3 regions of the Rhodopseudomonas sp. G2_2311 genome follow, and region 1 is predicted to be linked to each of the others. Evidence: riboswitches for the same ligand, from Rfam matches in the RefSeq annotation. Region 1 holds a riboswitch; each other region holds the start of a gene.

Region 1 (11,080 bases):
TGGTCGAGCGCAGCGGCGACGCCGTCGCGATCGATCTTGCCCGCTTCCTTCACAGCCGCCTCCCACAGCTTGAGGCCGCGATAGGTGCCGGTGGCGGCGCTGCCGGCCGCGAACAGGAAATTGCCCGGATAAGCCTTGTCGTATTCGGCCTGCAGTTTTGCGCTGACTGGATCGTCTTTGGCGAGCGCCTTGAAATAATCGAGGCAGCTCGCCAGGCCTTCGATCTCGGCCGGCTGATTGATGCCGAGCGTATTCTCGTCGTAATACACGCAGGCGAGCCGACCGCCGTTCTTCAGGAAACCCGCTTCATAGAGCTGCTTGAAGAACGGGCCGACGCCAGGTGGAATCACGGTGTTGAACACCACGTCGACCTTGTTGGAAATGATGCGGCTGACGGTGGACGAGAAGTCGATCTGGTCGAGCGGGTAATACTCTTCAAGCACCACCTCGCCGCCATTGGCCTCGATCACCTTCCGGGCATAGACGTTGAGGGTGTGCGGCCAGACATAGTTGGCGCTCGGCAGCGCGAACTTCTTGCCGCCGTTCTTGATCAGCCAGGGGATGAATTCGTCACATTGCTGCGCCGGAGTCGGACCGGTGCAGAACAGATGCGGCGTACACTCTTTGCCCTCATAGAGCTGCGGATAGATGTACAGCGTCTTGCCGCGAGCGACGATGACGTCCTTGATGGCGTTGCGCATCGAGGACGTGATGCCACCGAGCACGACATCGACCTTGTCACGCTGAACCAGCTTGCGGACATTGCCGACCGCGACCGCTTCGTTCGACGCGGTATCCTCGATGTGCAATTCGAGCGGCCGGCCGAGCAGACCGCCGGCATCGTTGATCTGCTTCACCACCATCTTGGCGACGTTGGCGTCCGCGTTGCCGGCATAGCCCATCGGCCCCGTGATGTCGGTGGCGACGCCGACCTTGATCGGACCTTCGGCGGCATTGGCCCAATCCGCCGGGATCACCCAGCTTCCGACGCCGGTAGCAATGGCGGTGCTGGCAAAGGCGAAGCTGGAGAGGAAGCGGCGGCGGTCGAGCTGAAAGCTGAAGTCGCTGGACATCAGGCTAGATCCCTTTTCCCGAAACGAGGCCCTGCGGCCGGAATTTGATGAAGATGATGGCGAGCACGAACACGAGGACGTCGGCGATCACCGGCTGAATCACCCAGGGCAGCGCCGCCGACAGCGTGCCGATGATGCCGGCCCCGGCCACCGGCCCGGCGAAGGACCCAACGCCGCCGACCATCACGGCAATGAAGCCTTGGATCAGAAAGCGCAGCCCGAGATCGGCAAATAGCGAGAACACCGGAACGATCAGGGCGCCGGCGAGGCCGGCCAGTGCCGCACCGAAAGCAAAGGTGGCACCATAGATTGCGTTGGTGGAGATGCCGGAGGCACGCGCCAACGCCGGGTTCTCCAGCGAGGCGCGGACCCGCAGGCCGAACGCGGTGCGCGACAGCAGCAGATAGCTTCCAATCATCACCAGCGCGGTGACGATCACGATCACCAGCCGCCATGTCGACAGATGCATGTCACCGATGGTGATCGAACCACCGACCGGCTCCGGCACCGAGATGTAGAGGCCGCCGATCAGGCCGCGCACGATCTCGCGGATGATCAGGCCGAGCGCATAGGTACCGAGCATTGCCACGATCGGCGCGGCGTAGAAGCGCCGCACGATCAGCCGTTCGAGCACCAATCCGAACGCCCCGACCACGAACGGCGCCGCGACCATGCCGGTCCACACCGGCAGGCCGGCGGTGTGGGCCAGGTAGGTGATGTAGGCACCGAGCAGGACGAATTCGCCCTGCGCGAAGTTGAAGATGCCCATCATGCTGGCGATGATCCCGAGCCCCAGCACCACCAGCACGACGATGGACCCGAAGCTCAGGATTTCGAACAGGGCGGCGAACAGGTTTTCCATTCGGCGTTACCGGCTGACGGACCTCGCGCGCGTTGCTACATCGTCTTCCAGTCGCCCGACTGTTCGAACGCGTGGGCCGCACGGTAGATCGTCGGTTCATCGAAGTGCTTGCCGACCAGCATCAGGCCGATCGGCAGGCCATCGACCATGCCGCAGGGGATCGACATCGCCGGATGATGGGTGATGTCGAACGGCGCGGTGTTGGTGATCATCTCGAATGCGCGACCGATCACTTCCTCACGGCGGGCGTTCGGCGCCGGCAGCGGCGTTGCCTTCATCGGCGTCGTCGGCATCAGCAGAAGATCGAAATTTGCCAGCGCCGCATCGTAGGCGGCGGTGATGCGCCGCGAGATGTTGACGGCCTTGCCGTAGTAACGCGGCCCGAAGGTGTTGTTGATATAGGTGCCGAGCAACAGCATCATCTTGGTGGTCTCGGACAGCGAGTCCGCTTGGCCGCGCCAGCCGCGATGAGCTTTCATCAGCGTCGTCGAGTAAAGATCCGGGCGGCTGAGGCCGTAGCCATCCCCCACCATCATGGTCTGGGTCATACCCTCGGTGCCGATCGGCATCCACACCGCGCCGGCCAGATTGTGCGCAGGGATCGAGATTTCCTCGATGGTAGCGCCGAGGCCAGCGAGGCGTTTGGCGGACTCGCGGACGCTTTCGTTCACGGCTGGCTCTGCGCCGGGCTGCTCGAAGCCTTCGCGGACGATGCCGATCTTCATGCCCTTGATGCCTTGGCCGAGCGCCTTGGTGTACTCGTGCACCTTGGGCGCGCGGATGCGAGGGTCGTAACCGTCGTCGCCCGCGAGCACTTCGAGCAGCAGCGCATTGTCTTCGACGTTCGCCGTCATCGGCCCGGTGTGATCGACATAGATCTCGATCGGCATGATGCCCGTGTAAGGCACGAGGCCCCAGGTCGGCTTCATGCCGTAGGTGCCGCTGAACGACGACGGCATCCGGATCGAGCCACCCTGGTCGCCGCCGATCGCCATATCGGCCTCACCCAGCGCCACCACCACAGCGCTACCTGAGGACGAGCCGCCGGCCGAGTAGCCCATCTTGTGCGGGTTGTGCACTGGGCCATTGGAGCCGGTGTGGCTGCCGCCGGACATGCAGAAATGCTCACAATGCGTCTTGCCGAGAATCTCGCCGCCGGCGTCGAGGATGCGGGTGACGACGGTGGCGTCGAAGTCCGGCACGTAGCCTTCGAGCGTCGAAGAACCGTTCATCATCGGCACGCCGGCCAGCATGATGTTGTCCTTCAGCGCGACCGTCTTGCCTTTGAGCTTGCCGAAGGGCGCGCCCTGCACGCTCGCCTTGCGATACCAGGCGTTACGTTGGTTCTCGTCCGGGCCGGGTGTGTAGCCGGGCGTGCGCGGGTACTTCACCAGGGGCACTTCGTCGGGCAGCGCCGCAACCACGTTGTAGGCATCGATCGATGGCTGCATCAGCCCACGAAACGAGACGATGTCCTCGTCGGTGAGCGACAGGCCGCACTGATCGGCGACTTCGAGAAGCTGCGTCGGGGTGGGAAGCGAAACGGCCAAGATCATTCTCCTGCGCGTAGGCGGATCGGCGATGCGGGCCCGGGGAAGGCCTGGAGCGGCGCACGCACGAATGGCGCCGCGCCGCGGTGATAATACATACGGAAATATTTTCCATTTCAAGTATTATTTTGCGACTGAATAGCGCGAGCGCGAATGGCGCCGTCTAGAAGGTGCGGAGCAGCTTGAAATCCAGACCGTCGGCCTCGGCAAGGTGCATCGTCATCCGTGCACGGCCGTCTCTGATCGTCACGTCGCCGCGGCCGCCCTGGTACACGACATTGCGCGCCGCCTGCAGCAGCGAGCGGGCCTGCAGCGTCTGCGCCTTCTCGGCAATCGTCGCCAGAAATCGCAGACCTTCATAGTTGGACTGCCCGACCGACCCGATCGGCGGCGCCGTCGGTCCGAACATCCGGCGATAAGAATCGCGAAACGCATCGTTGGCGGTGCAGTCGTAACAGCCGAAATAGCCCGATGCGCAGAACAAGTTTTCGGTGTTGTCGGCGCCGATGCCCAGCAACACCGTCTCGTCCATCGCGCCGGCCAACCGGAGGACATGGCTCGAAAGCCCAGCTTCGGCGAAAGAGCGATTGAACGTCACGCTGTCGTTGCCGATCAGCGAAATCAGCACGACGTCAGGTTGGGCGGCGCGGATCCGGTCGAGATGCCGTTCGTGATCGTCCTCGCCGAGCGGCACGAATTCCTCGCCGACCACCTTGCCGCCGGCATCCTTGATGTACTTCTTCACAGCGCGATGCGACAGCCATGGCCAGACGTAATCGCTGCCGATCAGGTACCAGCGCTGCGCCCTTTTCTCCCGGGCCAGCCAGTCGATTGCCGGCCGGCTCTGCCAGCGCGGCGTCTCCCCGATCGCCATCACGCCAGGAGCACGCTCGCCGCCTTCATAGACCGGCGTGTAGATGTAGGGCACGCGACCTCGGATGGCGTTCCGCAGTGCCACCCGCACTGCACTGATGTGCGAGCCCATCACGATATCGACGTCGTCGTAGTCGACCGCCAGCGCAACCCGCCGAGCGACATCCTCGATCGGCCCCCCGGCATCGCTGAACACCAGTTCGACCTCGCGGCCCAGGATGCCGCCGCGCTTGTTGATTTCCGCAGCCGCAAGCAGCGCCGCATTGGTCGAGGCCGGTCCCCACAGCCCGGGCGAGCCCTGGAAGGTGACGAAATTCGCAACGCGAAGCTTGTTGCGTGCGCGGCGCGAGGCCGCGCCGCCGCCGTCTCCCGGCCCTTCCACCCAACGCGCGTCGGTAAGCGCGCCGCGCTCGAGAAGACCGAGCGGCGGCACTCCATAGGCGCCACTATGTCCGAGATCGACAGCCGAAAGCACGCCCTCTCCTGCCAGGTGCGGGTGATCCCGCCGAAGTCCCCTCCCCGGGTTCGACGATCGATGCTATTCGAAAATATTGAATCTTCAAGGATTGCTGTGCATATAGATGCAGCAAACTGCGCATCCGATTCACTCAGACGGAACGATAAAGTCTCATCGTGGCCAAATCGCCGACCCGCAATCCGCCGATCACCGAACACCTCGCCTATCTGCTGGCGCAGGCCAATCGGGAGATCAACCGCCAGCTCGAAGCACGGCTACGCAGCGAAGGGGTGCCGGTCGAGCAATGGCGCATCCTCAAGGTGCTGTCCGACGGCAAGGGCCATTCGATGGGCGAACTCGCCGAGGCGGTGCTGCTTAATCATCCGACCCTGACCAAGATGATCGATCGGATGGTTTCGGATTCGCTGGTGTATCGCGTCCAGGATCCGGAGGATCGCCGCAAGGTGCTGATGTACACCTCCGACCGCGGCAAAGCTCTGACCCAGCGTCTCAATACGTTGGCGCTGAGCCAAGAGGCGCATATCGCCGAAAACTACGGCGACAAGGCCACCGCCGAGCTGAAGCGGCTGCTTGAAAGCCTGATCGACAGCGCCACCTGAGCGCCCTCCATCGTCGCGCATGCTGCGGCTGCGAACAGCGCAGCCGCCTGCAGCGACACGCCGCAAGATACGGCGGTCGCAACGTCTATCCTGCACCGCCGAACTGGCCTAGATCAGCGGGCGATGCGCCGTGCCAAGCGGCCGCCCATTCGAGTGAGGAAACATGGAATACCGATCGCCCTGGATGACCGAAGAACTGGACACGTTCCGCGACCAGTTTCGCAAATTCCTCGCCAAGGACCTCGCACCCCATGGCGACAAGTGGCGCAAGCAGAAGATGGTCGATCGTTCGGCCTGGCTGAAGCTCGGCGAAATGGGGGCGCTGTTGCCCAGCGTTCCGGAAGAGTATGGCGGGCTCGGCGCCAGCTTCGCCTATGATGCCGCGGTCTATGAGGACATGGAGAAGATCGTCCCCGACGCGCTGTCCGGCGTCACCGTGTCGAGCGGCATCGTGGCGCACTACATCCTCAACTATGGCTCGGAAGAGCAGAAGCGGCGTTGGCTGCCCGGCATGGCGCGCGGCGAGCTGATCGGCGCGATCGCGATGACCGAGCCCGGCACCGGCTCGGACCTGCAGAGCGTGCGCACCACCGCCAAGCTCGACGGCGACGACTACGTCATCAACGGCCAGAAGACATTCATCACCAACGGCCAGAACTGCGACCTGATCATCGTGGTTGCCCGCACCGGCGGTGCCGGCGCCAAAGGGCTGTCGCTGATCGTGCTGGAGACCAAGGACAACCCCGGCTTCAAGCGCGGCCGCAACCTCGACAAGATCGGCCTGCACGCCTCCGACACCTCCGAGCTGTTCTTCGAGAATGCCCGCACGCCGAAGGAGAACCTGCTCGGCGGCGAAGAGGGCAAAGGCTTCGTGCAGCTGATGCAGCAGCTGCCGCAAGAGCGCCTGATCATCGCGATCGGCGCCGTGGCGGCGATGGAGCGCGCGGTCGCGCTGACTTCGGAGTATACGCGGGAGCGCAAGGCGTTCGGCCAGCCGATTATCGAATTCCAGAATACAGCTTTCACGCTCGCCGAACGCAAGACCGAAGCCTTCATCGCACGGGTGTTCGTCGACTTCTGTCTGGTGCAGCTGATCGCCGGCAATCTCGACGCCGTCACCGCCTCGATGGCGAAATGGTGGACGACGCAGAAGCAGGTCGAGACCGTGGACGAGTGCCTGCAACTGCACGGAGGCTACGGCTACATGCAGGAATACCCAATCGGCCGGATGTTCATCGACTCGCGGATTCAGAAGATCTATGGCGGAACCAACGAGGTGATGAAGCTGCTGATCGCCCGCTCGCTCTAACGCGAAAAATGCCGGCGCCTCCGCTGCCGCTGCAATCCAGCGGTGCGGAGGCGGCGGCAATGTTCAGTCGCCGCTTTCCGAGACTTCACGCTTGAGGCGGCGCGGATCCTGGGGCTGGCTGTCCCAAGGCACCGGCCGCTCCAACCAGCGCTGGATGAAATTCCACGACCGCCGATAGCCGTTGTGCGGCAAGGTGCAGTCCGAACAATCCTTGCGCGTCAGCCCATTGCGATCGACGAAGGTCTTGTAGGGGCCGGGGCACTGATAGGCGCTCAGCGGGCAGTAACAGAACAGGCAGTTGAATTCCCGCTCGACGCCGCGATGGCACGGCAGAAACGGGCAGGCCTCGTTGGTGAAGCCCTTGAAGGCTTCGTTGGTCGTTGTGTCTTTCGGCTCCATGACCGTTCCCTCGCGCCGCAGCAATTGGCCGCCGGCTCGATCGCGGCGGCGCTGTGGCTGATTCTGATTGAAGGGGGATGAGTGCTAGGCGATGCCAAGCGTCGCGTGACGCTGCTCCTGCGCCGCGCGCGGCTTTGCCTGCTAAGAGAATTCGGTCATCGCTGCTCCGCTCTCGACCCGCCGTCGATCGGTTAGATGCTTCCGTCTTCGGCCGGTCTCCTGGCTCACGGATGTCGTCTGGATCGCCTTCCCGACGCCGATGGCGTCAGTGGCATATGATCCGGACAGATCCGCTTACAGTTGCGGGGGCAGCTACGGATTTGGCGAAAAACACCGCACCGTATTCCCAGTTTCACCTCGCACGCGAGGCACCGAAGACGTCAAAACCAGAGCACGGGGCTGCAGCCTGTGCAAGCAAAAAGGCTTCGTTCTAAACGGCCAGCCTAACCGACTACGCGATTGACCCAGACGATCCGCCAGCCGGACGAACCCAGCCGGTCGATCTGCGTCAGCGACAGCGGATCGATCACAAAGCTGAGCGCAGCCTCGGGGGATGCCTTAAGGGCAATCGCCAGTACGGCGCGAATGGTGCCGGAGTGTACCACCAGCACGACGTCACCAGCGGGCAGCCGCGCCAGACCGCGCCGCACCCGTTCGATCTGATCGACGAAGCTCTCGCCGCCCGGCGGCGCCAAGCGCGCCGCATCCTGCCAGAATGCATCGTAGGCCGGGCCGAGTTCGCGCGACAGATCGTCGTGACGGCGCCCGGTCCAGCTGCCAAAATCCTGCTCGCGGAAATCGGGGTCGAGCATCGCATCGAAGCGGAGTGCTGCGGCGGTCTCGCGCGTACGCCGGCTCGGGCTTGCGACCACCGTCGCATCGTGCGGCAGTTTTTCGCCGAGCGCAGCGAGCACCGCAGTGTCGCCGAGATCGACCGGCGCGTCGGGAGCGTGAATCACGCCCTTTGGCCCATCCACCGGCGCATGCCGCACCAGCCAGAGCCGGCTGAAGTCGTTCATCGGTCATCCTCGCGCAGTCATGATTCGTCCGACAGAGCACGTCAGAGCCATGCCTCGCAAGCGACGACGACCGCTGCCGCCCGGCGTCCGAAAAAATAGAAACCTCTGCCGCCTCCCGGAGTTGAAGCCCCCAAGTTCCATCAACCCTATCAGATGATCTAACTTGAAAGGCGGACCATGAAGGATGTCCATCGCGTCCTGATCGACAAACTGCGCGAGCATTCCCGTCTGTCGGCCGATGACCTCACCGCAATCCGCAATTTGAGTTTTACGCTGCGGGAGCTCGAGAGCAGCGAGGATCTGATCCGCCAAGGCGAAACGCCGAAGGGCGCCGCACTCGTCGTCGAAGGCATGGTCGGACGGTACCATTTGCAGCGAAACGGCCGCCGCCAATTCCTGTCGTTTCACATGGTCGGCGACCTGCCGGATGCGCAGGGGGTTTTTTTGGAGCGGATGGATCATTCGCTGTGTGCGATTGGGCACGCGGTGACGGCGATCATCCCGCATCGGGAGATCCTGCGGATGTTCGAAGCCCGGCCCGGTCTCGGCTTTGCGATCTGGCGCGAAACCCTCGTGGACGCGGCGATTTTCCGCGAAGCGATCACCAACAATTCGGCCCGGACGATGAAGGCGCGGATGGCGCATCTGTTCTGCGAATTGTTCTACCGTGCCGAGGTCTCGAAGCTGACCGACGGTAACTCGATGCAGCTCCCGATCAGCCTCGCCCAACTCGGCGACACGCTGGGCATGGCGATCGCCACCGTCAATCGCACGATCTCGTCGCTGCGGGCGTCGAAGACGATGGACTTCCGCTATGGGGTGCTGACGATCCGCAACTGGCAGGGGCTCGCCAAGATCGGCGAATTCGATCCCGGCTACCTGCACCTGAAGCGCGCACCGGCGCGCTGAAGCTCTCCGAAAGCTACGCGGCAGCGTCGTCCGGCTCGGGATAGACCCCGCGCAGCACCACGTCGAAGTGCTCCTTCACCGCATCATTGCAGCGGCAGGCCCGCGACCGCAGCTTGTCGGCATCGTCGACGATCAGGGCGCCGCGCCGCGTCGTGAGAATGCCCTCCTGGCGAAATGCCTGCAGCACGCGGCTGGTGTAGCTGCGGCCGACGCCCATCATCGCGGCGAGCTGTTCATGGGTGAGCGGCACCATGCTGTCGCCGGTGCGGTCCATCGCCGCCGCGATCCACTTCGCGGTGCGCTGCTCGATCGAATGGATCGCGTTGCACGCGGTCGATTGAAACATCTGCGCCATCAGACAGTCGGCGTAACGCGCGAAAAAGGCCTTGAAGCTCGGCGACCGATCCTTGGCGGCCTGAATGTTGAGGATCGGCATGCGGACGAACGGGCCCTCGAACTTGACGACGATCAGGCAATACGCCGGCAGGAAACCGGAGCTGACGATGCCGCCGACCGCGCCTTCGCGCCCAACCAGCACCGTCTCGACGCCGCGGCCGTCGCCGTCGGTCACCTCATAGGAGACGAGGCTCGGCCCGCACGGGAAGAACGCGCTGCCGACGTGATCGCCGGGGCGATACAACAGATCGCCGGCGGCCCGGGTCTCGCACCTCAGATGCGGACGCACCAGCTCGAAATCGCTCGGGCTCAGTGCTCGCAACAAGTTGTTGTTCGGTCGCTCAGAAGAGGCGATCACGGCTGTTCCTCTGTCTACTAGTGAACGGAACAAATAATGCGCTGCGGCTACATTGGTTCCAGCGTCCAAGCGAGGCACGTTGCGAGTGTCTCCAGCCTTAGCCCGGTGGACGGCTTGTCAGCTCGCCCCTCCCCACACCGTAAGGCACCCATTGGCTGTAGGCGCAACGATCCTATCGACGACGGCTTCTGCTCATCGCTCAAATGAGATCAGGTGTGTAGCAACGTGCGCCGCGACGACGCGGAGGGCACGCCGTGCCGCATAAGGTCGATCTCACCTCTTGCGATCGCGAGCCGATCCATATTCCCGGCAGCATTCAGCCGCGCGGCTGCCTGCTGGCGTGCGACTCGCAAGCGGTACGGATCACGCGCATCTCGGAGAACGCCGGCGCGATCCTGGGCCGCGAGACGCCGCGGGTCGGCGAGCTGCTGGCCGATTACTTCGGCGAGACCGAAGCCCATACGCTACGCAACGCGCTGGCGCAGGCCTCCGATCCGAAGCGGCCGGCGCTGATCTTCGGCTGGCGCGACGGCGGCACCGGACGCACCTTCGACGTCTCGCTGCATCATCACGACGGCACCTCGATCATCGAATTCGAGCCCGCGGCCGCCGACCAGGCCGACAACCCGCTACGGCTGACGCGGCAGATCATCGCACGCACCAAGGAGCTGAAGTCGCTCGACGAGATGGCGGCGCGGGTGCCGCGCTATCTGCAGGCGATGCTCGGCTATCACCGGGTGATGATGTATCGCTTCGCGGCCGACGGATCCGGCAAGGTGATCGGGGAGGCCAAGCGCAGCGACCTCGAGAGCTTTCTCGGCCAGCACTTCCCGGCCTCCGACATCCCGCAGCAGGCGCGACTGCTGTATCTAAAGAACGCGATCCGCGTGATCTCGGATTCGCGCGGCGACAGCAGCCGGATCGTGCCGGAGCGCGATGCTTCCGGCGCCGCGCTCGATCTGTCGTTCGCGCACCTGCGCAGCGTCTCGCCGATCCATCTCGAATATCTGCGCAACATGGGCGTCAGCGCCTCGATGTCGCTGTCGATCATCATCGACGGCACGCTGTGGGGGCTGATCGCCTGCCATCACTACGAACCGCGTGTAGTGCCGATGGCCCAGCGCGTCGCCGCCGAAATGTTCGCCGATTTCTTCTCGCTGCATTTCACCGCGGTCCATCACCAGCGCCGTTTCCAGTCGTCGCTGCGCACCCGCCGGACGCTCGATGCGCTGACCAGCCAGATGTCGTTCGATGC
Region 2 (6,535 bases), on a different contig from region 1:
GACCGCGGCGCCGTCGCGCACCAGCACGATCAGCCGCGCCTGCGGGCGGAGATGCGGACGCAGCGTCGTGACCGGCCGCGCGTGCAGGCCGAACGTCACCGCGTCCTCCAGGCGCCAGCCGAGCCGCGCCGCAGCCCACGCAAAGGTTGATGGCGCCGGGACGGCGGTCCATTCCTTGGGCGCGAGATGATCGGCCAGTACCGCGCCGGCGCCGTGCCAGAACGGATCGCCGGAGCACAGCACCACGACGCGGCGGCCACGCTGCGCCAGCACGTCGGGGAGCGAGGCCGCGAACGGCACGCGCCACGGCATTGTGGGCTTGTTCAATGCGGCGACGAGGGAGAGATGGCGATCACCGCCGACGATCAGTTCGGCTGTGTCCAGCAGCGCCCGTGCGCGCGCCGACAACCCGTCGAGGCCGTCCTCACCGATTCCGACGATGGACAGCCAGGGCTGCGTCGTGTCATCGCTGCGGATCATGACGCTCCCTTCATCGCATCGCTCGCGCGTGTTGATCCTCGGTGGCACGGCCGATGCCTCGGCGCTGGCCAGGACGATCGCCGCCGAGCCCAACATTGACGCGGTTCTGTCGTTCGCGGGCCGTACCGATCACCCGAAGCCGCCGCCGATCCCGTTTCGGGTTGGTGGTTTCGGCGGCGTCGGCGGTCTGGTCGATTACTTGCGCGCCGAGCGGATCGAGCGCGTCGTCGACGCGACGCATCCGTTCGCGGCGCAGATGAGCCGCCATGCGGTGATCGCCTGCGCCGAAGCCGGTGTGCCGCTGCTGGCGCTGGAGCGGCCGGCGTGGCAGGCCACCACTGGCGATCGCTGGACCGAAGTCAATGATCTCGATCAGGCGGTCGGTGCGCTCGGCGCTGCGCCGCGGCGGGTGTTTCTCGGCATCGGCCGCCAGAACCTCGAATTGTTCGCGTCGCAGCCGCAGCACGCTTATCTGGTGCGGCTGGTCGATCCACCGCGCGGGCCGCTGCCGTTGCCGAACGTCGATATCGTGGTGGCGCGCGGACCGTTCGATCTCGCCGGCGACCGCGCGCTGCTGCAGGCGCACCGTACCGAGATCGTCGTCGCCAAGAACGCCGGCGGCGATGCAGCCGTCGCCAAGATCACCGCGGCGCGCGAACTCGGGCTGCCGGTGATCATGGTGAAGCGGCCCGCGGTGCCGGATCGGCACTGTGTCGCCACGGTCGCCGACGTGATGGCCTGGCTTGGTCACGACAGCGCTCCAGAGAACCGCGGGGTGTAGACGAAAGCGGAGCCGCTGCGACGCGGAATGATCTTGGTCTGCGACGAGCCGATCATCACCAGCGTGCGCATGTCGGCGCGTTGCGGCACCGCCTCGCCGAGCGGCGCCACGTCGATGCGTTCGCGCGGATCGCTGATAGCGGTCGCAAAGATCACCGGCACCGACGCCGGATGGATGCTGCGCAGCAGCTCGAAGGCGCGGCCGAGCTGCCAGGGGCGGGCTTTCGAGATCGGGTTGTACAGCGCGATCACGAAATCGGCTTCCGCTGCGGCGCGCAGCCGCTTCTCGACGGTCTCCCACGGCTTGAGATTGTCCGACAGGTTGATCGCGCAGAAATCGTGGCCGAGCGGCGCGCCGATCCGCGCTGCAGCGGCGAACATCGCGCTGATGCCGGGGAGCACGCGAATGTCGAGCTCGCGCCACGACGGATCGCCGGCCTCGATCGCCTCGAACAGCGCCGCCGCCATCGCGAACACGCCCGGATCGCCGGAGGAGACGATGACGACATGCCGGCCCTCGGTCGCCAGCCGCAGCGCGAAGCCTGCGCGATCGAGTTCTTCGCGGTTGTCGGAAGCGTGCCGCTGCAAGCCGTCGCGTTCGGCGACGCGAGCGACATAAGGTGCGTAGCCGACGATATCGGTCGCATGCGCCAGCGCGGCGCTGACTTCCGGTGTGATCAGTTCCTGCGCGCCGGGCCCGAGGCCCGCGACAACGACAGATCCGGTCATGGCCGTCGCCCCTGTCCGTGGACCAGCACGATCGAGAAGTAGGGCGCGTCGTCGGTGGTCTTGTCGGCGAGCGGCATCACCACCTGATCGGCCATCGCGCCGCGCTCGACATAGATCGCGCGATCGAGCAGGCCGGCGTCGTCGAGGGCGCGGCGCACCTTCGGCAGATTGCGGCCGAGCTTCATGATCACGATCGCATCGCCGGTGGCGAACGCCGCCTTCAGCCGGTCCGGCCCGAGCGTCGCTGGCACCACGCAAAGCACGTCGTCGCCGTAAGTGATCGGCGTGCCGCTCGCGGTCCAGCACGCCGCCATGCCGGAGATGCCGGGGACGACTTCGACGCGGACGCGCGGCGCCAGCCGGCTGTGCAGATGCATGAACGAGCCGTACAGGAACGGATCGCCTTCACACAGCACGACGACGTCGCGGCCTTGCGCGATGTGCTCGGAAAGCCGCGCGACGCATTGTTCGTAGAAGCTGCGCAGCGTCGCCGCATAGGCCGGATCGTCGAGGGTGATTTCGGTCGTTACCGGATAGTCCATCGGCTCTTCGATCACGCCGTCCGGTAACAGTCCGTCGGCGATGCGGCGGGCGTGACCGGGGCGTCCGGCTTTGCGGAAATACGCCACCACCCGCGCTTCGCCGACCAGCTGCGCGGCGCGGACGCTCATCAGGTCGGGTGCGCCGGGGCCGACACCGACGCCGTAAACGGTCGGTGCGCTCATTCGCGTTCGCTCGCCAGGGCGTTGATTGCGGCCGCGGTCATCGCGCTGCCACCGCGGCGGCCACGCACGATCACGCAAGGCGAGGGCGAGTCCGCCAGCAGCGCTTCCTTGGATTCGGCGGCGCCGACGAATCCGACCGGGATGCCGATAATCGCCGCGGGGCGCGGTGCGCCAGGCTCTGCCAGAATTTCGAGCAGGCGGAACAGCGCGGTCGGCGCATTGCCGATCGCCACCACCGCGCCCTGCATCCGGTCGCGCCATAGATCGACTGCGGCGGCCGATCGGGTGGTGCCGAGCTGTGCGGCAAGCGCAGGAACGTCGGGATGGTTCAGCGTGCAGATCACCTCGTTGTCGGCCGGCAGCCGCTTGCGGGTGACGCCGTTGGCGACCATCTGGGCGTCGCACAGGATCGGCGCCCCGGCCTGCAGCGCGGCGCGGCCGGACGATACAAATCCGGGCGTGAACGCGATGTCGCCGGCGACTTCGACCATGCCGCTGGCGTGGATGATACGCACCGCAATCTTTTCCTCGTCGGGGGTGAACCGATCGAGCGCGGCTTCGGCGCGGATGATCGAAAACGACTGACGATAGATCGCGTCGCCGTCTCGTTCGTAAGCGTAGGTCATCGGACGGCGTCCTCGATCAGCTCGGGGAGAATGGAGGGATGCTGGTTGGCTTCGGTAGTCGCGCTCTCGCTCGGCGCGTCCATGGCAGAGATGCTGAGGCCCGCGGCGAGGGCGAGTTGCATCAGGATGGCGTGTGCGGCATCGCCAGCGCGCTGAATGTAAAGCCTGTTCAGGCGACGGAGCGTCGTGGGGGGCAGGTTAGTGATCAGTTCGCTCGGAACGTCGGGCTGCTCGCGGGTAGAGAGGACCGCGAAGGCAATGCGTCGGCTGCCGGCGAATGCGGCGATTGCTTCGATGGCTTCACGGCAAGGATGCGCCTGATCCGGCAGAGCGATCAGGAGCGCGCGTAGCGGCGACGCGTCGAGGGAGCGATCACATGCCTGCGCAGCGAAGCTTCCGAGATCGCTCACGCACAATCGGTTGGCGTTGCCGGGCCATGCCTGAACGAAGGCCGCCAGCGTCTCGGCGCAGGGCGACAGCACCGCGATCTCGGCGGGGTCCGGCGGAAGCGACGGCTGAGAACCGGCAATGACACCGGGATGGAGCGCAGTGGGCGGCATCGCGCCGAATCTCGTCGGTTGGCCATCGCGGGCGATGGCTCAAAACCGGCGAACGGACCTGCACTCCGGACCGCCGAAAGACATCCCGGGGCACCCCGCCCGAAACGACGTCATCATAGCAGGCGACGGCAGGTCTCCTGGCTCACGGGTCGTCGCCGATGCAGCCTTCCCGGAATATCTCCAGTGGCGTGTTGCGTCGGCTCACCGTTTACAGTTGCGGGGGCAGCTTCGGCTCGACCGCTGCAAGGCAGCGTTCTTCCGATATTCCCTCTTCGTCCTGTCCGAGGACAGGACACCGTCGGCGCGGGATGTTTGGGACGGAAACGGCGAACTGTCAATCGACCATCATTGGCAACTGGCCGCCGAGAGCCCTCATCAAATTCGCGCCAGCTTGATCGGGATCAAGGCGTATCGCCGGAGGCCTCCGGGGCTCACGCCAACGTGCTGCGGCGGCTGTCGATCGCCGCACGCAGCAGCGCCGCCGCCCGGAACGGCGCGTGCAGCGCCTTGCTGAACGGCAGGGCGGCGAACAGGCCGAACACCAGCCCGAGATGGGTGGTGAGCAACAGCCCCATCGCCGGCGTGCTGCGGAAGCCGAGCACCGCGAGCCCACTGGAGCCGACCAGGGTGAGCAGAATCAGAAACGCAACGTTCAATCTGGTTTCGCCGCGATCACTCGGCGCAGGATCGGCCCACGCTTCCAGTCCCAGCAGCCCGACAGCGCCGACGGTCATCGTCACGCCGCCGCCGAGCCCGAGCATCACCGGCAGGCTGGCGACCGGGTAGGGCGCCATCACGCCCAGCAGGTGATGATAAGCCGAGGCTACGATCGTCGACAGGCCGCTGAGCACGAAGCCGCCGGCGGTGAGGTGATGCAAGATCCGTCGCCGCTGCGAGGTTCGCTCATCATGGTCATGGCAGCCGGGTCCGCCGCCGCCGAGGTGGCGCAGTGTGACGATGTCCGACAACGCGATCGGCAGCGCGCGCACGATCTCGCTGATCGTCGTCTTTGGCGCGATCGTGCGCCAGTATCGCAGGGTCGCCAGCGTGATCGCTGTCACCGCCCACGCGAACGTGCCGCCTGCGAGCCCGGCCATCGCCGGCCACGGCAGCACGCGATAGAACGCGCCTTCGCCAGCGTATGTCGTCCGTAATGCTTCTGGTGAGCCCGTGCCCAGCACCAGCGCGAAGGTGATCAGCAGCGCGAGCGCGACGGTGGCGGGCACGGCGAGCGATGAGGCGCGAAAGGCGCGACCGAGCGCGGGCGGCCACAGATGGTCGGCATAAGAGTGCTGCCGCAGTTCGGCGAACGTCGCCGGCAGATTGACGGCGAACGGATGCGGTGGTGCGTACTGGCAATCGTGCCAGCAGCCCTGGCAGTTGTGGCACAGGTTCGACAGGTAGCTGACGTCGCTCAGGCTGAAGTTGTGCTTGCCGTCGATCGCTGGAAACACCGGGCAGAGCCCATCGCAATACATGCAGGCGCTGCAGATCCGCAGCACGCGCTCGGCTTCGAGCATCGGATCAGCCGCGGACATGGCGCGCTGCCTCCTCACCTGCGATCTGGCCGAATACTGCCGATAGGGTGATGCCGAGCCCGGCGAGATAGCCGCGGCGCAGCACATTCGCAGCCATGATCATGCCGGCCGCGAACAGATCGTCGTGGCGGCGACCGTCGGCCTGGACCACCCGCATCGTTGCATCCACCTTGATGCCGTAGTGCACGAACGTCAGCCCCGGCCGCATCGGATAGGCGGCAAATGGTGGCTCCGCGATGGTACGCGCGGCGTTGGCCGGGGCGGCATTGAAGTCCTCGATGCTTTGCAACAGAGCCGTGGGATCGATCTGCAGCGCGGCAGCTAGTTCGCCGAGGTTCGGCGCAGTGACTGGCGCCAGGGCGGATGGCGCGGCACGGGCGAGGCCTTGGGTATCGAGCACCAGATAAGCGATCTGGCCGGGGCAGGCGGCGATCCTTGGTCCCCATTTGGCGTAGTGCGTTGGCTGCGATCCGGCCCCTGCGACATCGATGCGCGCGCCGGATCGGTCGACCACGAGGCCGAGCGGAATCGACGTGATCCGGGTAACGATGCCGCCGTCGAATTGCGGGCCGCGCGCGTCGACCGGAACGACATGACAGGTGGTCGGATCGCCGATCGTACAGCCGCCGGCCGCGATCAGCAGATCGAGCAGACGACCGTCCGAATAAGGCGTGCCGCGGACCATCCAGCCTTCGGCGGTGCTGCCGAAATTTTCCTGCAACCAGGCGGGGTCGGCCCCGGGGCCACCGGCACAGACAACGACGCTCCGCGTGCGGATGGCGGCGTCCGCCCCAGCGGATCGGACGTTGATCGTCCAGCCTTCGTCTTCGGCACGCTGCAGCGACCGTGCCTCACTGTCGTAGCTGATCGCGACGCCCATCCGGTCGGCGGTGGCGTACAACGCGTTGATCATCGCCTTGCCGCCGCCGAGCGGAAACGCGGTGCGGCGGGAATACGGCATCACCCCGGTGCCAGGCGGCTGTAGATGCACGCCGTGCTCGATCAGCCAGTCGGCGATGCTGCGCGCGCGTTCGATCAACAGTTCCGTCAGCACTTGGTCGGTGCCGTCGCCCGTGACGCTGCGTAGCTCGGCGCGC
Region 3 (11,080 bases), on a different contig from region 1:
CGCCGCCACCGGCGCGACGCTGGCAATCCATCTGTCGATCCACGTCCTTGCCGACGTCGTCAAACGGCTGCGTCCGCATTATGGCGACGACGGCCCGGTCGCGGTGGTGGTGCGCGCGAGCTGGCCGGAGCAGCAGGTGATCCGCGGCACGCTCGGCTCGATCGCCGCGCAGGTCGCCGCCGAAGGCATCGACCGCACCGCGTTGATCCTGGTCGGGCCATCGCTCGCCGCCACCGATTTCCGCGAGAGCTCGCTGTACGCTCCCGACTACGACCGCCGCTATCGCCGCTCGGCGGAGGACGGCCGTGACCGTGACTGATCACGTCGTAACAACCGCGACGAACGGCCGTCCGCCAGGGCTGATCATCGCGGCGCCGTCGACCAATAGCGGCAAGACGACGGTGACGCTGGCGCTGCACGCGGCCCTGCGCCGCCGTGGCCTCACCGTGCAGCCGTACAAATGCGGACCCGATTACATCGACCCGGCGTTTCACGAGATCGCCGCCGGCAGGCCCTGCTACAATCTGGATTCCTGGTCGTTCGGACAAGACCGCATTACGTCCCTCCTCGATGCTGCGGCGGGCGCCGATCTCTGCCTCGCCGAAGGCGTGATGGGGCTGTTCGATGGCGGCAGCGCCATCGGCGCGTGGGGTAACGGCGCAACCGCCGATATCGCCGCGTTCACCGGCTGGCCGGTGGCGCTGGTGATCGACGTCGCCGGTCAGGCGCAGTCCGCCGCCGCTCTGGCGCTCGGGTTTGCCGGCTATCGCAACGACGTCCGCATCGCCGGCGTCATCCTCAACAACGTCGCCAGCCCGCGCCATGAAGCGCTGGTCCGCGATGGTTTCGCCGCGCACGACATTCCGGTGCTGGGCAGCTTCGAGCGGCAACGCGATCTCACGCTGAAGAATCGCCATCTCGGCCTGGTGCAGGCGCGCGAGACCGCGAGGCTCGACACCCGCCTGCAGCAACTCGCCGACAGCGCCATGCGTGGTATCGACCTCGACGCGCTGATCCGCGCTGCGCAGCCGGCGCGTCCGATCGCATCGACGATACGTCCGCTGCCGCCGCCCGGCCAGCGTATCGCGCTGGCGCATGACGATGCGTTCTCGTTCATCTATCCGCACCTCACCGCCGGCTGGCGCGCGGCCGGCGCCGAGATCGTGCCGTTTTCGCCGTTGAATGATGAAGGCCCCGATCCATCCTGCGACACCGCATGGCTGCCGGGCGGCTATCCCGAGCTACACGCCGGGCGACTTGCGGCGGCGACGCGATTCAAGGCGGCGCTCGGCGCATTCGCGGAAACCCGCCCGGTGCACGGCGAGTGCGGCGGCTACATGACGCTCGGTGCCGGCCTGATCGATGCCGACGGCACGCGCCATGCGATGGCCGGACTGCTCGGCCTCGAAACCGACTTCGCCAGCCGCAAGCTGCATCTCGGCTACCGGCTCGCGACCTTGCAGGCCGCAGCCGCCGGCCATGCGGCGGGCACCGTTCTGCGCGGCCATGAATATCACTACGCGCGCGTCGTCGCCGTGGCGGACGAGCCGCTCGCCGAAATCCGCGATCCCGCCGGCCGACTCACTGATGAGACCGGCAGCCGCCGCGGCCACGTCACCGGCACCTTCTTCCATCTGATCGATGTCGCCGAGGGGGCGATCGCCTGATGTCCAACTCTTTCGAAAGCGCCGCTGCACCCGGCCGCATCACGCTGGTCGGCGCCGGCCCGGGCGATGCCGACCTGCTGACACTGCGCGCGATCAAGCGCCTGCAGGCCGCAGACGTGGTGCTGTACGACGACCTCGCCGGCGAAGACTTCATGGCGTATCTCGATCCCAACGCCGAGATGGTCGCGGTCGGCAAGCGCGCCGGCCATCCCTCGCCGCGCCAGGATGAAGTCAGCCGGCTCGCGATCAGCTACGCGCTGCATGGCAAGCATGTGGTGCGGCTGAAGGCCGGCGATCCGACACTGTTTGCCCGCGCCGACGAGGAGCTGCGGGCCGCGCGCGAGGCCGGTATCGCGGTCGAGATCGTGCCCGGCATCACCACGGCGACCGCTGCTGCCGCCACGATCGGCGCATCGCTGACCAAGCGCGGCGTCGCGCGCCGGGTGCAGTTCGTCACCGGCCATGATGTCGACGGCCGCCTACCGCGCGATCTCGACCTCGCAGCGCTGGCCGACGCCACCGCAACGACCTGCGTCTATATGGGCAAGGCCACCTTCCCGGCCCTCGCGGCGCAACTGATCGCCCGCGGCCTGGACGCAGCGACGCCGGCCGTGATGGTCGAAAGCCTCGGCTCCGATGCGACCAACGTGCAACGGGGCAGCGTCAGCGAGATCGCCGCGCGCCTCACCGCCGACCGGCCGGCCGGCCCCTGCATGATTTTGTACGGCGCAGCGCTGGAGGAGAGCTGATCGCCAGCACGCGGCCGGCGACGACGACGCGTTCACTGCCGCGGCGCGGCCGCCGCAACGCCTCGGCGCTGGCTGATCTGCTCGATCGCGTCGGATAGTCGATCGAGCGCAACCGGCAGCATCGCGCCGCCGCAGACCGTGAGCTGATCTGGAACAACGATCCGTCGGCTAGCCGGATAGGCCTGCTGGATCGCGGGATGCAGCAGCAGAGCCTTGCCCTGATCTTCAGCCACCGGCTGCTCTTCGGATACGAGTAAAAGGTCCGGCCGCGATGCGACGATCGCTTCGAGCGAGGCGAAGCCGCCATAGGCGAAACCAAGGTCGGACGCCGCATTCGACAGGCCAGCGGTCTGCAGCAGCGAGCTGAGCAGACTATCGCCGCCGGTCACCCAGCCGCGCCGCGACAACGCCAGCACCCGGCCCTGCCACCGCGAGGCGGTGCGTCGTGCCCGCTCCGCGGCCTGATCGACCGACGCGATCATCGCCTCCGAGCGTTCAGGATGGCCGACCAGCGCGCCGACTCGTCGGATCTGAAGTTTCACCTCGTCGATCGTCCGCGGCACGTCGAACTCTTCGACCGGAATGTTCTGCGCGCGCAGCAACTCGCGCGTGGCACGCTTGCCGTAGCGGCCGGCCAGCACCACGTCGGGCGCGAGCATCAACAGATCCTCGGCCTCACCGGACAGCTTCGGAAATCGCTCAGCCTCCTTGGCGAGCCACGACAGCCTCGGATCACGCGCATACGGTCCGAGGCCAGCGATCTGGTCGGCATCAGCCAGGGCGATTAGCAACTGATCGGTGCACATGTTGATCGAGGCGATCCGCTTGGAGGCGGCGAACGCTGGCGAGGCCAGCAAACCAACGGCGGCGACCACCAGCAACAAGCGGGAACGCCAGCGAGGCGCACGCCGGTCACGCAACGCGACGGGGGGCCGGACGCCGCAATGCGGCGCAATTGTTCTGTCCAAGACGACATCCTCCGCCGGCCCATCGCCGAACGAGTTGCACACCATGCACCGGCCGGTCTCCTGGCTCGCGGATATCCGTCGCGTCCGCCTTCCCGGCCAGTTCGGCCAGTGGCATTCGAGGACGCTCCGATCCGCCCACAGTTGCGAGGGCAGCTGCGGCATTGGGGCATCGCCCCGCACCGCATTCCCGTTTCACCTCTCTCAGCGAAAGGCACCGGTACACGTCTGGGTTAAGCACGTCGCCCAGCCCCCGGCAAGACGACCATCTTCCGCAGCCTACCTGGCAAGCAAAAAGCCGGGAGGTGCAGTCAGGCACCACCCGGCTTGAACTTCACGGCTTCTCGCCGCCGGTTCGCTTACTTTCGCATCGGCGTGGTTGCGCCCGACTGGCCGTCCGAGCTCGGCGTCGTCGAATTGGTCGCGCCGTGCGCGCTGCCCGAGCCCTGACCACCACGATCGGAGTTCGACGGGCCGCCACCGCCCGCGCCGCCGCCAGCCGCGCCACCGGCGCCCGCGCCTGCTCCACCGGCTCCTGCGCCGGCACCGCCGGCCCCGGCACCACCACCCGCGCCGCCGCCGGCTCCACCGCCGCCACCACCGCCTTGGGCCATCACTTGGCTCGCGCCAAGCGCCAGCACTGCGAGCACGGCCATCGCTGTCGTCGTCTTCCGCACCATCATCGTCGCTCCTGTCATTGTTCTGATTGCTGAGTTGCGCAGAGGTCAACGGAGCTTCGGAGACGCCGTTCCTAACTAACCAGTCGCGTCTTCAGGTCGCGGCGTTCCAGCCGGGCAACAGGAACAACCGACCATGTTCGGCTTTTCCCCTCGCCATCAACGACGAGGAACTGCAGATGAAAGCTCTGACCTGGCACGGCAAGAACGACATCCGCTGCGAGAGCGTGCCGGATCCGAAAATCGAACACGGCCGCGATGCGATCATCAAAGTGACGGCCTGCGCGATCTGCGGTTCGGACCTGCACCTGATGGACGGCATCATGCCGTCGATGCAGAGCGGTGACGTGCTCGGCCACGAGACCATGGGTGAAGTCGTCGAGGTCGGTTCCGAGAATACCAAGCTCAAGGTCGGCGATCGGGTGGTGGTCCCGTTCACCATTTCCTGCGGCGAATGCTTCTTCTGCCAGCGCGGCTTCTATTCAGGCTGCGAGCGATCGAATCCCAACGCCAAAGCGGCTGAGAAGATGTGGGGCCATTCGCCCGCTGGCCTGTTCGGCTACTCGCATATGCTCGGCGGCTATGCCGGTGGTCAGGCCGAGTATCTGCGCGTGCCGTATGCCGACGTCGGTCCGATCAAAGTGCCCGATGGACTGACCGACGAGCAGGTTCTGTTCCTGTCCGATATCTTCCCGACCGGTTTCATGGCAGCGGACTTCTGCAATCTCAAAGGCGGCGAGACAGTTGCGGTGTGGGGCTGCGGCCCGGTCGGCCAGATGGCGATCAAGAGCGCCTTCCTGCTCGGCGCCGAACGCGTGATCGCGATCGACACGGTGCCGGAGCGCATGGAGATGGCGCGGCAATCCGGCGCGATCGTGATCAACTTCATGGACGATGACGTCTACGACAAGATCCAGGATCTCACCAACGGCCGCGGTGCCGACGCGTGCATCGACGCGGTCGGAACCGAAGCGGCCGCAATGGCGAGCTTCGACTCGATGGTCGACCGCGTGAAGATGGCCACCTTCATGGGCACGGACCGGCCGCACGTGTTGCGCCAGGCGATCCACTGCTGCCGAAACTTTGGCACAGTGTCGATCGTCGGCGTCTATGGTGGGCTGCTCGACAAGATCCCGATGGGTTCGGCGATCAACCGCGGCCTGACGATGCGGATGGCGCAGACTCCGGTGCAGCATTATCTGCCGCAACTGCTCGGCCGCATCCAAAACGGCGAGATCGATCCTTCCTTCGTGATCACCCACCGCGCCACGTTGGAAGAAGGCCCGGAACTCTACAAGACCTTCCGCGACAAGAAGGAGGGCTGCATCAAGGTGGTGATGAAACCAACCTGAGCGAGCTCAGCTCATAGAACGACATACAAAGACTTCATCCTGGCCGGGATCGCCCGGCCATCGTCGTTCTAGGAGGGATCAAGTCCGACGGTGCACGGCACCAACGAAATGGCCGGGCTGAGCCCGGCCACAGTCTTCCGATTTATCAGGAGTATAAGCTCAGGCCGCCTGGGCCTGAACGTAGGATCGTGTGACGCTGTCGATGTTCTGGTCGATCCACGCCGCCATCGCTTCTTCTTCCTTCAGGGACGCCTGCAGCAATGGCTCGGCCGAACCGAAGCCAGCGATGTCGGCAAGCGCCAATAGCGATTTGTAGGCGGCGATTTCGAAATGTTCGAAGGCGTTGTTGGCGAAGGTGTTCTTCAAAATCTCGTCGGGCATCACGGTGTGAGCCAGTGCCGCCATATTGCCCATGAACGACTGCGTGGTGTCCTTCAGCATCGAGGCGCTTTCGCCGCAGGCGGACAGGCACTCGTCGAGCCGCTTGAGCTGACCTTCGGTTTCCCGCAAATGCTGCTGCACCCGGGCTTTCACTTCCGGATAGTCGTCGAGCCGTTCGGACTGCCGCTCCATCATCTCCCGCGCCTGGGTCTCCATGGCGTGGGCATTGCGCAGCCCGGTAACAAAGATCTCACGTGCGTCCTGAGCCATTCTTCAGTCTCCAGTTGAAATGATCGCGCGTTCAACGTGGCCGGATGTGCACCGTTCCTATCGGAACCAGCCTTCGCCTTGCGTCAAAACTTCCAGAGATCGAACAGCATCTCTCGACCGACGAGATCGATCTGCTGGCCGTATCGGGTGCGGTACATCGTCATCAGTGCGTCATGACCAGGGTCGGACGAGCTGCACAGCGCATCCTCGACCAGCACGACGCGAAAACCAAGGTCCACCGCATCGAGCACTGTGGCGAGCACGCAGACGTCGGTCTCAGCCCCCGTGACCACCACGGTGCCAACGCCGCGCTCGACAAGCATCGATGCCAAAGGCGAGTGCTTGAAGGCGGAGTACACCGGCTTGTCGATCACCTGCGCGGGCGGCACCAAGCGTTGCAACTCCGGCACCAGGTCGAGCTGTTCCGGCTCCAGATTGGGCCGCAAAGCGGCCTCCCAGCGCTGGTAGTAACGCTGCCACCGCCCCGGCCGCTGCTCCGGATGCTCGGGCGTGATGAAGCGGGTGAAGATCGTTGATCTCGCATAGTGGTTCGAGACATCCACGACCACCGGCAGGACGCGCTCCATCCACGGCGTCTCCCACACACCGCCGCGCGCGAAGATCCGCTGCATATCGACGCAGAGGTGGATGGCAGCCTCGATCGGCTCGGCCGGTGGCGGCTTGATCATGACGCGATCGGGCGCGCTGTGCGCGGGCGCAGCTCCGTGATGGCCGCCAGGATCAGCGCGGCGATGCCGACCACGGCGCTGATCACCCCGAGGAGTGATAGCCAGAGGAAGATGCCAAGGGCGAGCATTGCAACGCCAAACACCACGTCGAGCGCTAGATGCCACGGCACCGGCAGTAGCCGCACGACGCCCCACTCGTAATCGGTGATCAGGCTGTAGATGATTCCGGCGCAGCCCACCGCCGTGAACATCCAGCGCAGGCCCCCCTGCTCACCGGCTATGAACGGCAACGCCAGCACCAGCACCGACACCAGGTAGTCGATCGCGCCATGAAGGCGGGTCGGGATCACACGCACGTCGCTCTCCATCGTGGATAAGCAAAGAACCGTCGGCCTCGGGCCACGTTCCAATCCGGCGCTCAGGCTGAGTTGGAACGCTGCACGATCGGCATCGTTGGCGGGTGAACCTGATGGAGACCACACCGATGACTTCTGCCTCCCTGCAAATGACGCCAAGCGAATCCCGTCGGCTCGCCAGGTTTCTCGGATGGGTGTCGCTCGGCCTTGGCGCAGCAGAGGTGCTGGCGCCGCGTCGTCTCGCACGCGCGCTCGGCATGGAAGGCAACGAGCACCTGCTGCAGCTCTATGGCGCACGAGAGATCGCTTCAGGTGTCGCCATCCTCACCACCGAGTCGGCCGCATCGGTTTGGAGCCGGGTCGGCGGCGACGCGCTCGATGTCGGCACGCTCGCGCTGCAGCTCCGCCGCGACAATCCGAAACGCGGCAACGTGGCGCTCGCCCTCGCGGCTGTTGGTGGCATCACCATGCTGGACTGGGCCTGCGCGCAGGCGCTAACCGACGATGCTCGGCCCCGCAACGGCCACGCCTCGGAGGCCGCTTAGCTTGGACGGGCGCCCCGACCACAACGACGGCACCGTCACTGCCCTAGTGTTCGCCGGCGGCCTCAGCTTGGCTGCGTATCACGGCGGCGCATTCGAGGCCTTCGCACAGCCAGCCCAGCCGTTGCACTGGCTCGCGGGCTCCTCAGCCGGCGCAATCACCGCCGCGCTGATCGCGGGCAATCCGCCGCATCGTCGCATTGATGCTTTGCGCGAGTTCTGGAGCCTGACCCGCACTGAACCCATTTGGTCGCCACTACCGCATCTGGAAGGCTGGATCAGCGCGGTGACGGCACATCTGATCGGCGACCCGAACCACTTCCATCCGAGGTTGCCGGCACCGTTCGGCTTCCGCAGTCTTTACGATCTCGGACCGATGCGCCGCCGGCTCGCGCGGTTGATCGATTTCGGCCGCATCAATGGAGGCGACCTGCGGCTCTCGATCGCCGCCACGGACGTCTGCAGCGGAGACCCAGTGATTTTCGACTCCCACCGCGAGCCAATCGCGCTCGATCACCTGCTGGCCAGCTGTGGTTTCTTGCCGGAGTTCGCTCCGGTGACGATCGGCGTTCGGACACTGGTCGACGGCGGGCTGTCGATGAATGCGCCGTTCGATCCGATCCTAACCGAGTCCGGGGGGCCTTTGCGGCTATTCGTGCTGGATCTGTATGCACGCGACGATCAGCCGCCCGCCTCGCTGGAAGCGGCGCTCGAGCGCAAGAACGACCTGCTATTTGGCAATCAAACCTACCTGCGTTTGAAGGACAAGATCCGTATCAGGGCGCTCGAGCGCAGCGCCGCCGGGGCAGCGGCGTTCCAGGACGAGATTACCCTGTTGAGCTATCGCGCAGGCCCGAGCGAGCCGGGGCCGGAGAAGAGCTTCAACTTCTCTCGGCGCGCTTTGGCGCAGCGCTGGCAGATCGGGTTCGACGACATGATGGCGGCCCTTGCGCCTGGCGCCCCAGCGACCGACGGACTCCGCGTGATCCGGCGTTGCACCGCACCTCAGGCAGCGGCGCTGCAGCCGGCCGCGCAACTCCGTTGACGTTGTCGGCGAACGCACCGCTGCTGCCCGACCGCCGCCATCCGATCAACGCCGTGCATCAGTGCAACCTCACCGCTCATGTCGGAAGGCGTGCGCGCCATTGCGGTCAGGCGGGTATCTCCACCCGCACTTTGGTGATTGCCGCCATAAAGCGGCCGGACATCCGCGGGATGCCCGTTTCAATCGCCTCCGTCACGTACGCCTCAGCGCTTGGCGCTGCCCGGCTCCGCCATCTTGCGATGCTGGCTCGCCAGCACGCCGGACGGGATCACGTTGGCCGCCGCGGTCTGTAGCTTATTCTTCCATCCGCTGACGACATCGCCTTCACCACTCATCATCGCGTCGAAGCCGATCCGGGCGACCTCGCCGGCATCGTCCTTGTTGGCAGTACCAACCGCCGTATCCAGCATGTCGGCGCGGCGGAAGAACTCGGTGTCGGTCGCACCGGGCATCAGGCAGGTGACGGTCACCTCGGTGTCTTTCAGCTCGTCACGTAGCGCGAAGGAGAACGAGTTGAGGAACGACTTGGTGGCGTTGTAGATCGCCTGGAAGCTGCCCGGCGTGAAACCGGCGATCGAGCCGGTGATCAGGATCCGCCCCGCGTTCCGCCGGCGCATCTCGTTGCCGATGCGGTGGACCAGCAGCACCGTGCCGGTGACGTTGGTGTCGATCACCTTGCGAGCTTGCTCGATGTCCTGATCGAGAAAGGCGTGTCCGAGCCCGCGGCCGGCATTGGCGATCAATGCATCGACCGGCCGCCCATTGGTCGCCTCCGCCAGCCGGTCGACGCCCTGCTTGGTCGACAGATCCGCCTGCACCGGCTCGACCGAGACGCCGGCAGCGCGCAGCTCGGCGGCAGCCTTTTCGATCTCTGGCTCATCCGCAGCGATCAGCAGATCGAAGCCTGCTTGGGCGCAGCATTTGGCGAGCTCGAAGCCGATGCCGGTGGAAGCTCCGGTGACGACGGCGAAGGGACGTTGTTCGGTCATGACATGCTCCGATGATTTCGCGGTCAACAGGCGCCACCATCGCCCGTTCCTCGCCAGCGGTTCGGAACCAGCACAGCGGACGCCGCTTGTTGCGACGGCAACGTGGAGCACATCATCTTGGCGCGGATCTTGATCGGCACATCGGGATGGCACTATCAGTCGTGGCGCGGGCCATTCTTTCCCGACGGCTTTCCGATCAAGCACCAGCTGCAGTACTACGCCAGCCAGCTCGCCACCACCGAGCTGAACGGAGTATTTTATCGTACCCCGACGCCGGCCGCCGTGCGATCATGGCACGATCAAACCGGCAAGGACTTCGTGTTCGCCTGGAAGGCCTCGAAGTTCATCACGCATTGGAAACGGCTGTCGGAGAAATCCGCCAACAGCCTCGCGCTGATGGAAGAGCGCCTGGCGCTGCTCGGCGATAAGGTCGGCCCGATCCTGTTTCAACTGCCGCCGCAGTACGAAGTCGACACCGGCCGCCTGCGCGATTTCCTGCCGATGCTGTCCGCGCGGCGGCGCTACACCTTCGAATTCCGCCATCCGAGCTGGTACACGCCGGAGGTGGTCAGACTGCTGCGGGATGCCAACATCGCGCTGTGTCTCTCCGATCACCACGACGCGCCGGCGCCGTGGCGCCGCACCGCGGATTTCGTTTACATCCGCGGACACGGTCCGGGCGGCCGTTACAAAGGCCGCTATTCCGCCGCAGCCCTCGAACACTGGGCCAAGCGCGCTGCAGGCTGGAAGCGCGCCGGCTACGACGTGTATGTCTATTTCGACAATGACCAGAAGAGCGCTGCACCGGGCGACGCGCTGCGGCTTCAGGCAATGGTGAAAGCCATTCGGCCCTGAGAGCTCAGCCGAATACGCCCAGCAGCCAGGCCACGATGGCGATCAGCGGAACCACGGCGACGGCAATCATCAGCAGTGGAGCGGGTTCATTGCCAGTGCGTTTGGCTTCACGTTTGTCGTCTTCCATGGTGTCCCTAAGTGCTGACGCGGGCGGTTGTTCCTGTGGCGGAGCGCGTTCAGCAACCTTGAGGAACGGCTCCGACCGCCTCGCGTTCATCGCAGGAGGACCAGCGATGTCGAAGCGACCACTAATGCCGCCGGACAATCGCAGCCCCAAGGGCCCGGGCGCCGCTCCCGCTTCGGCGCCGCACGACGATCACCGCGTCCGCGATGTCGATACCACCCGAGGCCGGCGCGACAACATCGAACAGAACACCCACAACCAAGGCTATCAGCAGGATCGCTGATCGGCGCACGCATTGAGGAATCCGACCATGGCAAACCGCACTCGCCTGACGCATCCGACCGACACGCCGATCAACGGTCGCGAACCGTCGTTCAGTGAGGACGATATCGCTCGGGAAGAACTCGGCTCGACCACCG

Evidence for each region. A riboswitch is a leader RNA that binds a small molecule or an ion and turns the genes downstream of it on or off. The one in region 1 is predicted to bind cobalamin.
Region 2: it holds a riboswitch for cobalamin, as region 1 does, so the genes downstream of both, VRZ08_RS06000 (hypothetical protein) here and VRZ08_RS18795 (cysteine-rich small domain-containing protein) in region 1, are expected to answer to the same signal.
Region 3: it holds a riboswitch for cobalamin, as region 1 does, so the genes downstream of both, VRZ08_RS05950 (ABC transporter substrate-binding protein) here and VRZ08_RS18795 (cysteine-rich small domain-containing protein) in region 1, are expected to answer to the same signal.

What each region holds. Positions count from the first base shown of each region.
Region 1 covers NZ_JAZDRK010000016.1:55,393-66,472, forward strand. Annotated here, with positions in the region: gene VRZ08_RS18765 (substrate-binding protein) at 1-1,073, opposite strand, end outside; gene VRZ08_RS18770 (branched-chain amino acid ABC transporter permease) at 1,078-1,935, opposite strand; gene VRZ08_RS18775 (amidase) at 1,971-3,485, opposite strand; gene VRZ08_RS18780 (substrate-binding domain-containing protein) at 3,649-4,833, opposite strand; gene VRZ08_RS18785 (MarR family winged helix-turn-helix transcriptional regulator) at 4,992-5,435, shown strand; gene VRZ08_RS18790 (acyl-CoA dehydrogenase family protein) at 5,599-6,744, shown strand; gene VRZ08_RS18795 (cysteine-rich small domain-containing protein) at 6,808-7,143, opposite strand; cobalamin riboswitch at 7,335-7,534, opposite strand; gene VRZ08_RS18800 (histidine phosphatase family protein) at 7,587-8,162, opposite strand; gene VRZ08_RS18805 (Crp/Fnr family transcriptional regulator) at 8,340-9,071, shown strand; gene VRZ08_RS18810 (Crp/Fnr family transcriptional regulator) at 9,085-9,825, opposite strand; gene VRZ08_RS18815 (HWE histidine kinase domain-containing protein) at 10,080-11,080, shown strand, end outside.
Region 2 covers NZ_JAZDRK010000003.1:116,722-123,256, forward strand. Annotated here, with positions in the region: gene cbiE (precorrin-6y C5,15-methyltransferase (decarboxylating) subunit CbiE) at 1-480, opposite strand, end outside; gene VRZ08_RS05980 (cobalt-precorrin-6A reductase) at 479-1,261, shown strand; gene cobJ (precorrin-3B C(17)-methyltransferase) at 1,228-1,989, opposite strand; gene VRZ08_RS05990 (precorrin-2 C(20)-methyltransferase) at 1,986-2,714, opposite strand; gene VRZ08_RS05995 (precorrin-8X methylmutase) at 2,711-3,340, opposite strand; gene VRZ08_RS06000 (hypothetical protein) at 3,337-3,900, opposite strand; cobalamin riboswitch at 4,010-4,215, opposite strand; gene tcuB (tricarballylate utilization 4Fe-4S protein TcuB) at 4,332-5,438, opposite strand; gene tcuA (FAD-dependent tricarballylate dehydrogenase TcuA) at 5,425-6,535, opposite strand, start outside.
Region 3 covers NZ_JAZDRK010000003.1:104,052-115,131, reverse strand. Annotated here, with positions in the region: gene cobM (precorrin-4 C(11)-methyltransferase) at 1-319, shown strand, start outside; gene VRZ08_RS05960 (cobyrinate a,c-diamide synthase) at 306-1,667, shown strand; gene cobA (uroporphyrinogen-III C-methyltransferase) at 1,667-2,416, shown strand; gene VRZ08_RS05950 (ABC transporter substrate-binding protein) at 2,449-3,384, opposite strand; cobalamin riboswitch at 3,417-3,618, opposite strand; gene VRZ08_RS05945 (hypothetical protein) at 3,741-4,064, opposite strand; gene VRZ08_RS05940 (zinc-dependent alcohol dehydrogenase) at 4,238-5,410, shown strand; gene VRZ08_RS05935 (ferritin-like domain-containing protein) at 5,570-6,061, opposite strand; gene VRZ08_RS05930 (cysteine hydrolase family protein) at 6,145-6,750, opposite strand; gene VRZ08_RS05925 (hypothetical protein) at 6,747-7,106, opposite strand; gene VRZ08_RS05920 (hypothetical protein) at 7,235-7,651, shown strand; gene VRZ08_RS05915 (patatin-like phospholipase family protein) at 7,611-8,693, shown strand; gene VRZ08_RS05910 (SDR family NAD(P)-dependent oxidoreductase) at 8,897-9,682, opposite strand; gene VRZ08_RS05905 (DUF72 domain-containing protein) at 9,800-10,537, shown strand; gene VRZ08_RS05900 (hypothetical protein) at 10,542-10,664, opposite strand; gene VRZ08_RS05895 (hypothetical protein) at 10,771-10,944, shown strand; gene VRZ08_RS05890 (hypothetical protein) at 10,972-11,080, shown strand, end outside.